2 regions of the Peribacillus sp. V2I11 genome follow, and region 1 is predicted to be linked to the other one. Evidence: riboswitches for the same ligand, from Rfam matches in the RefSeq annotation. Region 1 holds a riboswitch; the other holds the start of a gene.
What was found. A riboswitch is a leader RNA that binds a small molecule or an ion and turns the genes downstream of it on or off. The one in region 1 is predicted to bind S-adenosylmethionine.
Positions count from the first base shown of each region.

Region 2: another riboswitch for S-adenosylmethionine. It lies ahead of mtnK (S-methyl-5-thioribose kinase); the one in region 1 lies ahead of QFZ73_RS13335 (methionine ABC transporter ATP-binding protein).

Region 1 covers NZ_JAUSYW010000001.1:2,771,430-2,776,976, forward strand. Annotated here, with positions in the region: gene QFZ73_RS13330 (O-acetylhomoserine aminocarboxypropyltransferase/cysteine synthase family protein) at 1-1,060, shown strand, start outside; SAM riboswitch class I at 1,178-1,291, shown strand; gene QFZ73_RS13335 (methionine ABC transporter ATP-binding protein) at 1,440-2,474, shown strand; gene QFZ73_RS13340 (methionine ABC transporter permease) at 2,467-3,135, shown strand; gene QFZ73_RS13345 (MetQ/NlpA family ABC transporter substrate-binding protein) at 3,151-3,987, shown strand; gene QFZ73_RS29150 (YuzK family famiily protein) at 4,152-4,292, shown strand; gene sufC (Fe-S cluster assembly ATPase SufC) at 4,745-5,530, shown strand; gene sufD (Fe-S cluster assembly protein SufD) at 5,546-5,547, shown strand, end outside.
Region 2 covers NZ_JAUSYW010000001.1:4,636,815-4,642,361, reverse strand. Annotated here, with positions in the region: gene QFZ73_RS22715 (pyridoxal phosphate-dependent aminotransferase) at 1-806, opposite strand, end outside; partial or broken gene QFZ73_RS22710 (carbon-nitrogen family hydrolase) at 906-1,687, shown strand; SAM riboswitch class I at 1,759-1,912, shown strand; gene mtnK (S-methyl-5-thioribose kinase) at 1,991-3,193, shown strand; gene mtnA (S-methyl-5-thioribose-1-phosphate isomerase) at 3,208-4,254, shown strand; gene QFZ73_RS22695 (LCP family protein) at 4,433-5,320, opposite strand; gene QFZ73_RS22690 (lmo1851 family serine protease) at 5,438-5,547, opposite strand, start outside.

The DNA.
Region 1 (5,547 bases):
AAGCGGAATGGCTGCCATCTCACTTTCAATCCTGAATATTGCGGCTGCAGGGGATGAGATTGTTTCAGCCTCTACATTATATGGCGGTACGTATAACCTTTTTGAAAATACTCTTCCTAAATATGGAATCAAAGTGAAGTTCGTTTCTCCCGATGACCCTGAAAATTTCAAAAGGGCGATTACGCCAAGAACTAAGGCCATTTTTGCTGAAACGATCGGAAATCCAAGTTTGAGGGTGCTCGATATGGAAGCGGTAGCGGAAATCGCCCATGATGCAGGCATACCTTTAATCATTGATAATACCTTCGCGACACCATATCTATGCAGACCAATTGACTTTGGAGCGGATATTGTGATCCATTCCGCTACAAAATGGCTTCTGGGAAATGGAACGACGCTAGGCGGTGTCATCGTGGATGGAGGGAAGTTCGATTGGAACTCGCCAAACTACCCTGGCTTCACGGAGCCCGACCCAAGTTACGACGGTCTGGTATACGCCGAGGCAGTTGGACCTGCAGCATTCATAACGAAAGCCCGAGTCCAGTTACTCCGTGATTTAGGTCCTGCGTTAAGTGCCCAAAGTGCTTTCCAGTTTACGCTTGGACTTGAAACGCTGCATGTAAGGATGAAAGAGCATCTATCAAACACCAAGTCTGTCATTAAATATTTAAAAAACCATCCTGCGGTGACTTGGGTTTCACATCCTGGTGATGAGGATCATCCCGATAAAGCCCTTGCGGATAAATATTTGCCAAAGGGAGCTGGATCTGTCGTTACATTTGGGATACAAGGTAATCGCGAAGCTGGGGCAAAACTTATCAATTCGGTGGAATTATGGTCCCATGTAGCGAATGTTGGGGATGCGAAGAGCTTGATCATCCACCCAGCCAGTACGACCCATCAACAATTGAATGAGGCGGGTCTTGCGAAAGCGGGTGTGCGTGCTGATCAAGTCCGTTTATCCATTGGGATTGAAAATGTAGAGGATTTAATAGAAGATTTGGAACAGGCAATTGAAAAAGCGACGAATATCGTCTCCTTGACTTCCAAAACGGTTTAAGCAAAGTTCCTGTTCATTCTTGTACTAGAAATAATATACATTGCGCTCCTTTTTTATCTATGATAAAATTTCACCATACTAAAGAACTTAATGATGTACAAATATTCTATATATTAGCTCTTATCAAGAGAGGTGGAGGGATGTGCCCGATGAAACCCGGCAACCGACAAGGAGAAATTCCTTGGAAAGGTGCCAATTCACACAAAGTTTAATCACTTTGGAAGATGAGAGGAAGGCCTGTTTCTTCACCTGCCTTTCTGCTCATGCAGAAAGGTTTTTTCTTTTTTTTGGGGAAAAATGATATGAGAAACAGACTAATAATGTAGAGAAATCAACTAAGTTCATAGGTTTTATTGGATAAAAAAAGAGGTGAGGATTAATGATTACATTGACGAAAGTCAGTAAGCTGTTCCGTACAGGAAAAGGAAACAGTGAGACGATCAAGGCTGTAAATAATGTGAATGTTGAAATAAATAAAGGCGAGATTTTCGGTATCATCGGTTACAGTGGGGCGGGGAAGAGTACTTTGATCAGAATGCTCAATGGATTGGAAACACCCACAGAGGGATCCGTTGTGGTGGCTGAAAAGGAAATTTCAAAAATTAAAGGGGCTCAGCTCCGTAAGGCCCGTCAAGAAATAAGCATGATTTTCCAACATTTCAATCTATTATGGTCAAGGACCGTTCAGGAGAATATTTCTTTCCCTTTGGAAATTTCAGGAATTTCTAAAACTGAACGAACCAAGCGTGTGAACGAATTGATCAAGTTAGTCGGACTGGAAGGCAGGGAAAAGGCCTATCCTTCACAATTAAGCGGAGGGCAAAAGCAAAGGGTGGGGATAGCCAGGGCTCTGGCAAATGATCCTAAAGTGCTGCTTTGTGATGAAGCGACTTCTGCATTGGATCCACAGACTACCGACTCAATACTCGAATTGCTTGTTGACATCAATCAGCGCCTGGGATTGACGATCGTTTTGATAACACATGAAATGCATGTAATACGTAAAATCTGTCATCGCGTCGCCGTGATGGAAAGCGGGCAAGTTGTTGAACAGGGTCCTGTCCTGGATGTTTTCAAGAATCCTAAAGAACAAATGACGAAGCGTTTCGTGCAACAAGTAACGGAACCAGAAGAAACGAAAGAAACGATGGACCATTTGCTCGAACGCTATCCTGCAGGCAAAGTGATTCAATTGACCTTTGTAGGTGATCATGCAGAAAGCCCGTTGATCACCAAGCTTGTACGTAACTTCGAGTTGGATGTCAATATCGTTCAAGGTAAGATATCCCAAACAAGAAGCGGTTCATATGGAACATTGTTTATCCATCTTGATGGCACAGAGGATGAAATGCTCCGCGCAATCGAATTCATTAAAGCACAGCAGGTAGGCGTGGAGGTGATTACTCATGCTTGAAGAATTATTGCCGAATGTTGATTGGGAAGACATTATTGAAGCAACGAAAGAAACGCTTTACATGACAAGCGTCTCTGTAGTGGCAACCTTTTTTATAGGCATAATATTAGGATTGATCCTGTTCCTGACAGGGAAGGGGAATATGTGGGGAAACCGGGCAGTCAACGGGGTCATGAGTGCTGTCGTTAATATATTCCGTTCCATTCCATTTCTTATTTTGATCGTGCTGCTCATTCCTTTCACTAAAGCGCTTGTCGGTTCCATGATTGGAGAGAACGCTGCACTGCCGGCACTTATTATCGGTGCGGCCCCATTTTATGCGCGTATGGTCGAAATCGGCCTTCGTGAAATCGATAAAGGTGTAATTGAAGCCGCTAAATCGATGGGGGCAAAAACGAGCACGATCATTTGGAAGGTCCTTCTTCCAGAGTCGATGCCTGCCCTTATTTCCGGGATCACGGTAACATCGATCGCATTGGTTGGATATACCGCAATGGCTGGGGTCATCGGCGCTGGCGGGCTTGGTAATCTAGCCTATTTGGAAGGCTATCAAAGAAGTCAAAATGACGTTACGCTTGTAGCGACTGTCGTTATTCTAATTATCGTCTTTATAATTCAAATTATTGGAGATGTGATTACATCTAAATTGGACAAAAGATAAAGGGAGATGACTAGGATGAAAAAGTTTTTAGGATTTGCATTAATTTTAGTGTTATCTATCGCTTTGGCTGCTTGTGGAAGTGAAAAGGATAAAAGCGGCAGTGATACGGAGAAAGAATCGAAGAAATTAGTTGTAGGGGCATCCAATGTTCCGCATGCTGAAATCCTCGAGGAAGCTAAGCCGCTTCTTAAAGAAAAAGGAATCGAATTGGAAATCGAAACATTCCAGGACTATGTTTTACCGAATAAGGCGTTGAATGATAAGGAATTGGATGCTAACTATTTTCAGCACATTCCTTACTTAGAGGCGCAAATTAAAGAAAATGGATATGATTTCGTCAATGCTGGCGGAATCCATATCGAGCCAATAGCACTATACTCACAAAAATATAAAAGCATCGATAAACTTCCTGATGGGGCAACAATCATTTTGAGCAGCTCTGTCGCTGATCATGGACGCGCTTTATCCCTTTTAGAAAAGAATGGCCTGATCACTTTGAAAGAAGGCATCGATAAAACGACGGCTACAACTAAAGACATCGTTGAAAATAAGAAAAACCTTAAATTCGATGCTGAATATGAAGCGGCACTGCTTCCTAAAATTTATGAGAGCGGCGAAGGCGATGCTGTCTTGATCAACTCCAACTATGCAATTGACGCAGGTTTGAATCCGATTGAAGATTCGATTGCAATTGAAGATTCGGAATCACCATATGTGAATGTCATTGCAGTAAACAAAGGTGACGAAAATAAAGAAGCAATAAAAGCGCTTGTAGAAGTATTGCATTCTAAAGAAATTCAAGATTTCATCCTTAAAGAATACGATGGTGCAGTTGTACCGGCGGATAAATGATTCAAGAATGGCGACCTGATTTAATTCAGGTCGTTTTTTCATGTTTAATCATGAAAGTGAAGGGTATAGAGATGATGAAGGTAATAAAATGATACACAAATTTGAAAGGATGGTTCACTATCAATACTCTAGATTTAAATGTAACAAGCGAAATGGAAAAGGCGATGCAGTCTTCACATGGGATTGGCTACAGTGAGTACAGTAGAAACTTAGACCTCCGTATCGAGGTTGAGAAAGAACGGGATAGGGAACATGTAAAGTGCAACAAAATGGTCCAGGACCTACAACGCAAAATTCACGGCTAAGCATATAAAAGAATTCTTTAAAAGATCGGTCTGTAGAGGTAAAATGGTAAATGGTCCATAAAATAAGGGGTTTCCTTATTGGATGAACTTACATAATGCCTGACAGTCCGATCTTTTTCTTTTTAAAGCGGAACATTCATACCTTGCAATTGAATTCATCGCACATATATTAATAAGGACGAAGATTTGCCGAATAATAAGATAATTTTAACAAAAGCTAAAATAAGTATGTATATGCAGTAAACAGGCTATATCTGTTAGTATTGTAAGAATAGGACAGGTTTTTAACATGGAAGAAGTGGAAACCTCTATCTATTTAGTTGATTCCAAATTGGATTTGTTATAAAATTGGAATGAGAATAAAGTGAGAATGCTTTTACGTAAATTATAGTTAAGAAAGTAATCTTTACTTTCTGGTAATAAAATTGGAATTAGTTCACGGAGGTATTATTATGTCAGCTTCTACATTAACGGTTAAAGATCTTCACGTATCAATTGAAGGTAAAGAGATTTTAAAAGGGGTAAACCTTGAAGTCAAAGGTGGAGAAATCCATGCGATCATGGGACCAAATGGAACTGGTAAATCCACTTTATCATCAGCGATCATGGGTCACCCTAAATATGAAGTAACTAGCGGAAGCATCACATTCGATGGTGAAGATGTATTGGAAATGGAAGTAGACGAGCGCGCTCGTGTAGGTCTATTCCTAGCTATGCAATATCCAAGTGAAATCAGCGGTGTTACAAATGCTGACTTCTTACGTTCTTCCATTAACGCACGCCGTGAAGAAGGCGATGAAATTTCATTGATGAAATTCATCCGTCAAATGGACCAAAAAATGGAATTCCTTGAAATGGATGAAGATATGGCGCAACGCTATTTGAATGAAGGTTTCTCAGGCGGAGAGAAAAAACGCAACGAGATTCTTCAATTAATGATGATCCAACCTAAAATTGCAATCCTGGATGAGATTGATTCAGGTCTAGATATCGATGCACTTAAAGTCGTTTCAAAAGGAATCAACGAAATGCGCGGAGAAGACTTTGGATGCTTGATCATCACTCACTACCAACGTCTATTAAATTACATCACTCCTGATTTCGTACATGTTATGATGCAAGGACGTGTCGTAAAATCAGGCGGTCCTGAACTTGCTGCCCGCTTGGAAGCGGAAGGTTATGACTGGATTAAACAAGAATTGGGCATTGAAGACGAAACTGTTGGCGAAGAAGCGTAAGTAGGAGGATTTGCAAT
Region 2 (5,547 bases), 1.9 Mb from region 1:
TGGTCTTGTAATAGTTCAAGAGCTTCTATTACACTCTTATTCCCCACTGCGAAGCCGACTCTCCACCCTGCCATATTGTATGTTTTCGATAGTGTGTATATTTCTATTCCTACATCCTTCGCTCCTTCCGCCTGGAGAAAGCTTATCGGTTTTTTTCCGTTGAATCCTATCGCCCCATAGGCGAAATCGTGGACCACGCAAATTGAATGCTCTTTTGCAAAGGAGACGGTTTCATCAAAGAAACTTTCAGTTGCAGAAGCACCTGTAGGATTATTGGGATAGTTCAAGAACATCATTTTGGCTTTATCAAGAACCTCTTTATGTATGTCTTTGTATTTCGGAAGAAAATCATTTTCTTCTGTCAAGGGCATCAGTTCGGTCTTTGCCTGGGCTAAAACAACACCGGAAAGATAATCCGGATAGCCTGGATCTGGAACAAGGATCGTATCACCTGGATTCAATAAACACTGCGGCAGTTCGACAAGACCTGCCTTTCCCCCGAAGAGAATCGCCACTTCACTATTCGGATCCAGCTTGACACCGTATTCACGTTCATAAAAGACGGCAGCAGCATCTTTTAAATATTGATGTCCCCGGAATGGTGAATATTTATGATTAATCGTTTTTTCAGCGGCAGACTGCAAACTTTTCACGATATGTTCTGGCGTCGGCTGATCAGGGTTTCCCTGGCCTAAATTAATGACATCATGTCCTTGCGCCGTGATCGCATTGACTTTTGCGACTAGTGAAGCAAAAAACTGCTTGGGCAGGGCCTGAAGCTGTCTGGATTTTTCAAATTGCACCATTTATACACCTTCTCTGAAATTTCTTGAAATTCTAGTCACAAATGATATATGTTTATCATAGTCTTGTAAAGCATTTTTTACATGTGGGGGTTTTAAAAGATGAAGTGGAAAATAGCTTGTATTCAAATGGATATAGCCTTCGGGCAACCAGATATCAATTTTCAGGTTGCAGAACAATGGATGGAAAAAGCAGCACGGTCAGACCCGATATCGTCATTTTACCAGAGCTTTGGACGACCGGATACGACTTGACCAGGTTAAATGAGATTGCTGATCAAGAGGCAGAAAAAACGATTGAATTTTTTTAAACACAGGCAAAGAAACACCAGATTCACATAATAGGCGGTTCCATTGCGAAAAAGACAAGCAAAGGGATCTATAATACCATGATCATCATCGATAAACATGGAAATCTCATTAAAGAATATGATAAGCTTCACTTATTTCAGTTAATGGATGAACATCTTTTCCTGCAGCCAGGAGAAAAAGATGGTTTATTTACTCTTGATGAAAAAATATGTGCTGGATTCGTTTGTTATGACATCCGTTTCCCCGAATGGCAGCGAGCACATACCGTTCAAGGCGCGGAAGTTCTATTCGTTACGGCTGAATGGCCAAAGCCGAGACTGGATCACTGGAGGGCCTTATTGATTAGCCGTGCCATCGAGAACCAAGCCTATGTTGTAGCCGTTAATCGTTCAGGTTCGGATGTCAATAATATATTTGCGGGTCATTCCTTGATTATTGATCCATGGGGGAATATCATTAGTGAAGCCGGAGAAGGAAACGAACTCCTGACAGGCACTTTGGACTTCAATAAAGTTACGGAAGCCCGTAATAAAATACCTGTATTCGAAGATCGCCGCCCTGATTTTTATTAATTTACCCATTGACAAACTATTTAAAATGTTGATATTATTTTCCCGAAGATTAAAATTTCAGAAAACATTTACTCTTATCAAGAGCAGGCTGAGGGATAAAGGCCCTATGAAGCCCAGCAACCGACTGTAATACCATTGTGAAATGGGGCGGATTCACCGCCGGATTATAAAATCCACAGAGCACGGTGCTAATTCCACCAGAATTCATTTTCTGGAAGATAAGAGGTCCGAAGCCAAAACTTCTGCCTCTTTCTATATGAAAGAGGCTTTTTTATTCTTATTTTGAATCTGGAGGGGAAAAGAATGACTCAAAACCGTTCAAATTTTAAGAGATTGACAAACGAAACAGCTATAACCCTTGCAAAAAAACTTGGGTTGGTCAATGCGGATGCAAGTTTAACATGTAAAGAAATCGGCGATGGAAACTTAAATTATGTTTTTCATATTACAGACACAGTCACAAATAAAGGGATAATCATCAAACAAGCGGTCCCTTATGCCAAGGTACTTGGTGAAAGCTGGCCGCTGACATTGAAAAGGGCGGCCATTGAAGCGAATGCGCTGATTCATTTCAGAAGTTATTGCCCCGAATTCGTACCGCAAGTCTATTATTCGGATGAACAGCTTGCCATCACAGTCATGGAGGATTTATCTCACTTGAAAATCGTTAGAACAGGATTGATCGATGGCGATTCATATCCATTTCTTTCACAGCATATTGGTGAGTATGTTGCGAAGACGGCATTTTATACATCCGATTATCATTTAGAACCATCTGCGAAAAAGGAAGTGGCCCGACATTTCACGAATCCGGAACTCTGCAAAATCACTGAGGTCTTTATTTTCACGGATCCATTTTTTGAGGAACTCCCGGGAGATTTCGAGGTGGAATTGACCGATGCCGCCAAAAATATATGGAATGATCAAGAAGTGATACTTGAGGTCGCTAAGCTGAAACAAAGCTTTGAAACAGAGCAGGAAGCCTTGCTTCATGGAGATTTACATACTGGAAGTATATTTGCAAGTGAAACTGAAACAAAGGTTATTGATCCGGAATTCGCTTTTTATGGGCCAGTTGGTTTTGACCTTGGTCAATACACCGCCAACCTTCTCTTCCAGGCAATTATACGAAATGGCGCAGGAAAGGAAGAGATTTTCTCACACCTTCATGAATTTTGGAATGCCTTTGAAGAAACCTATACCGAATTATGGGAAGGCCAAAATAAAAGCCCATTCCGCCATGTTAAGGGTTATCTGCCTTATTTACTGACAAAATTCAAAAAAGATGCATTCGGTTTTGCCGGCTGTGAACTGATTCGGAGAACCATCGGCCTTTCCCATGTTGCCGATTTAAACATCATTGAAGATAAAGAAACAAGGATCGCTGCCAAAACGGAAACATTGGAAATTGGTGCATTTTTAATTAAAAAACGGGAAGAATTGGATGTTCCAGCTGTCATTGAAGCGTTGAAGCAACGTACACTGCCATCTTATTCAACCATTTAAAAGGAGACCTGCACATGACTACACTAGCACCCTTACCATATTCGGTACAATGGGATGATACCCATATTACATTATTAAATCAACAAGCCCTTCCTTCCCTAACTGAATTTATAGAACTTCATTCTGTTGATGATGTATATGACAGCATTTTGTCTTTAAAAGTTCGCGGTGCCCCAGCTATTGGACTGACGGCAGCATTTGGTGTTGCACTTGGTGCCAAACAGGAAACAACCGCTGAATTAGGGGAATTCAAGAAAAATGTAACGGGGCATATCGAAAAACTCGCCTCTTCTCGGCCAACTGCAGTCAACCTTTTTTGGGCTTTAAGGAGGATGGAGAACACCTTGCAAGCTGCGCAAAGCATTTCAACTGCCAAGGAAGCACTTGTATCGGAGGCTAAAGCAATCTTTGCTGAAGATGAAGAAATGTGCAGGAAAATAGGGGAACATGGTTTATCCTTATTCACTAGAGGAGATTCCATTCTAACGCATTGCAACGCTGGGGGAATTGCCACAGCTCGGTATGGCACAGCCTTGGCTCCCTTCCACCTGGCTAAGGAAAGGGACTTTCCGCTAAAAGTGTACGCCTGTGAAACCAGGCCTGTCCTGCAAGGGGCGCGTTTGACTGCTTGGGAATTGATGCAAGCCGGGGTTGATGTCACCTTAATTTCTGATAATATGGCTGCCCATACGATTCACCAGAAACGAATAAATGGAATTATCGTCGGGGCCGACAGGATTGCGGCTAATGGTGATACAGCCAATAAAATCGGGACATTGGGATTGGCCATATTAGCCAAGCACTTTGGTATCCCTTTTTATGTGGCCGCACCATCAAGCACATTCGACCTATCTATCGAATCCGGCACATCCATCCCGATCGAAGAACGGAATGAAGCGGAAATCACCTTCATTCAAGGTGTAAGGGTCGCTCCGGAAAACGTGAAGACTTTCAATCCAGCCTTTGACGTTACACCGAATCATCTAATTACAAGCATCATTACCGAAAATGGCATCATAACACCGGATTTCATCAAAAACATTCCGCATTTTGTTAATTGATCCAGGCTCCTTTATTGGAGATAAAAAACGAGAAGGATTTCGTATCCCTCTCGTTTTTTAAAAATGATCGATTATGATTATTCTTGCGAGGTATATACTACAATAATTTAAGTGAATTCGAACATATTCACTTAATATAAGGATGTTTTCGATAACAAATGAGAATTGGAAATTCTTATTATTTTGAAAAGAACTCCTGAAGTGCCTTCTTATTTTTAGTGTAGTCCATTTCCAAAACAGCTCCGGACTGGGGATATATTTCATCTTTAAAGCTTCCCCCCACTGGAACCCTTAAGGTTTCGACGGTGTCCGGTGTATGGAAGACTATTTTTGGACCCATTTCCATTATTGTTTTCAGTCCAATATCTGTATCCAAGTACGAGAGTCCTTGTTCGATGATACTAGGAAGGGCTGCCATCCCTTCGAAGGATGAGATTTGATTTATAAACGCTGTTTTTAATTGAACCATTACTTCTTGTTGACGCTCTACCCTTCCAAAATCACTTTCATCGTCATGTCTAAAACGGACATATTTCAATAGTTCCTCACCATGTAAAACATTTTTACCTACGCTTGCCTGAATGCTCATATCATCAATGATTTCCTGATCCACATTCAGCTCTACACCATCAGGTGCAAGTAAATCGACCATCTTCACAAAACCCTGGAAGTCAATTACCGCTACATGATCGACCTTGACATCGAAATTTTCCTGTATCGTTTTCTTGAGCAGTTCCCGTCCACCATAATAATAAGCTGCATTTATTTTGTTGTATACTGATTTATTCCCGGGGATTTTCACATAACTATCACGCATAATGGAAGCGAGCTTCAGTTTCTCCTGCTCAGGAAAGTATTTTGCAAGGATAATCGCATCTGATCGAGATTTTTGCTCTCCCCTTGTATCAACACCAATTAACAGAAATGTTTTTACGTTTTCCTGGTTCTCTTCTTTGGTTAGTTTTTTTTCCGTACCTGCATTTCCATTTTGTTTGGGTAAAGGGGCATAGGTGCAGCCTGCCAGAATCAAGATCAATAGATATATGAACAATACCTTTTCTTTCATTAGTTCACCTCATTGGAAAATTACCCCTATTCTCTGCCTAATATTGGAATACTATGCATTAAACGACAAAAAAGCCTGCAACGATAATCGTTGGGCAGGCTTTTCGACCAAAATCATTTATTTGATTTCTTTCTTTAATACTTCTACCGCTTTTTTCACTTGTGTGTCGTTCTTAAGGATTTTCTCACGGATGACCTGCATCAATTTCACGGTAGTATCACCTTTAA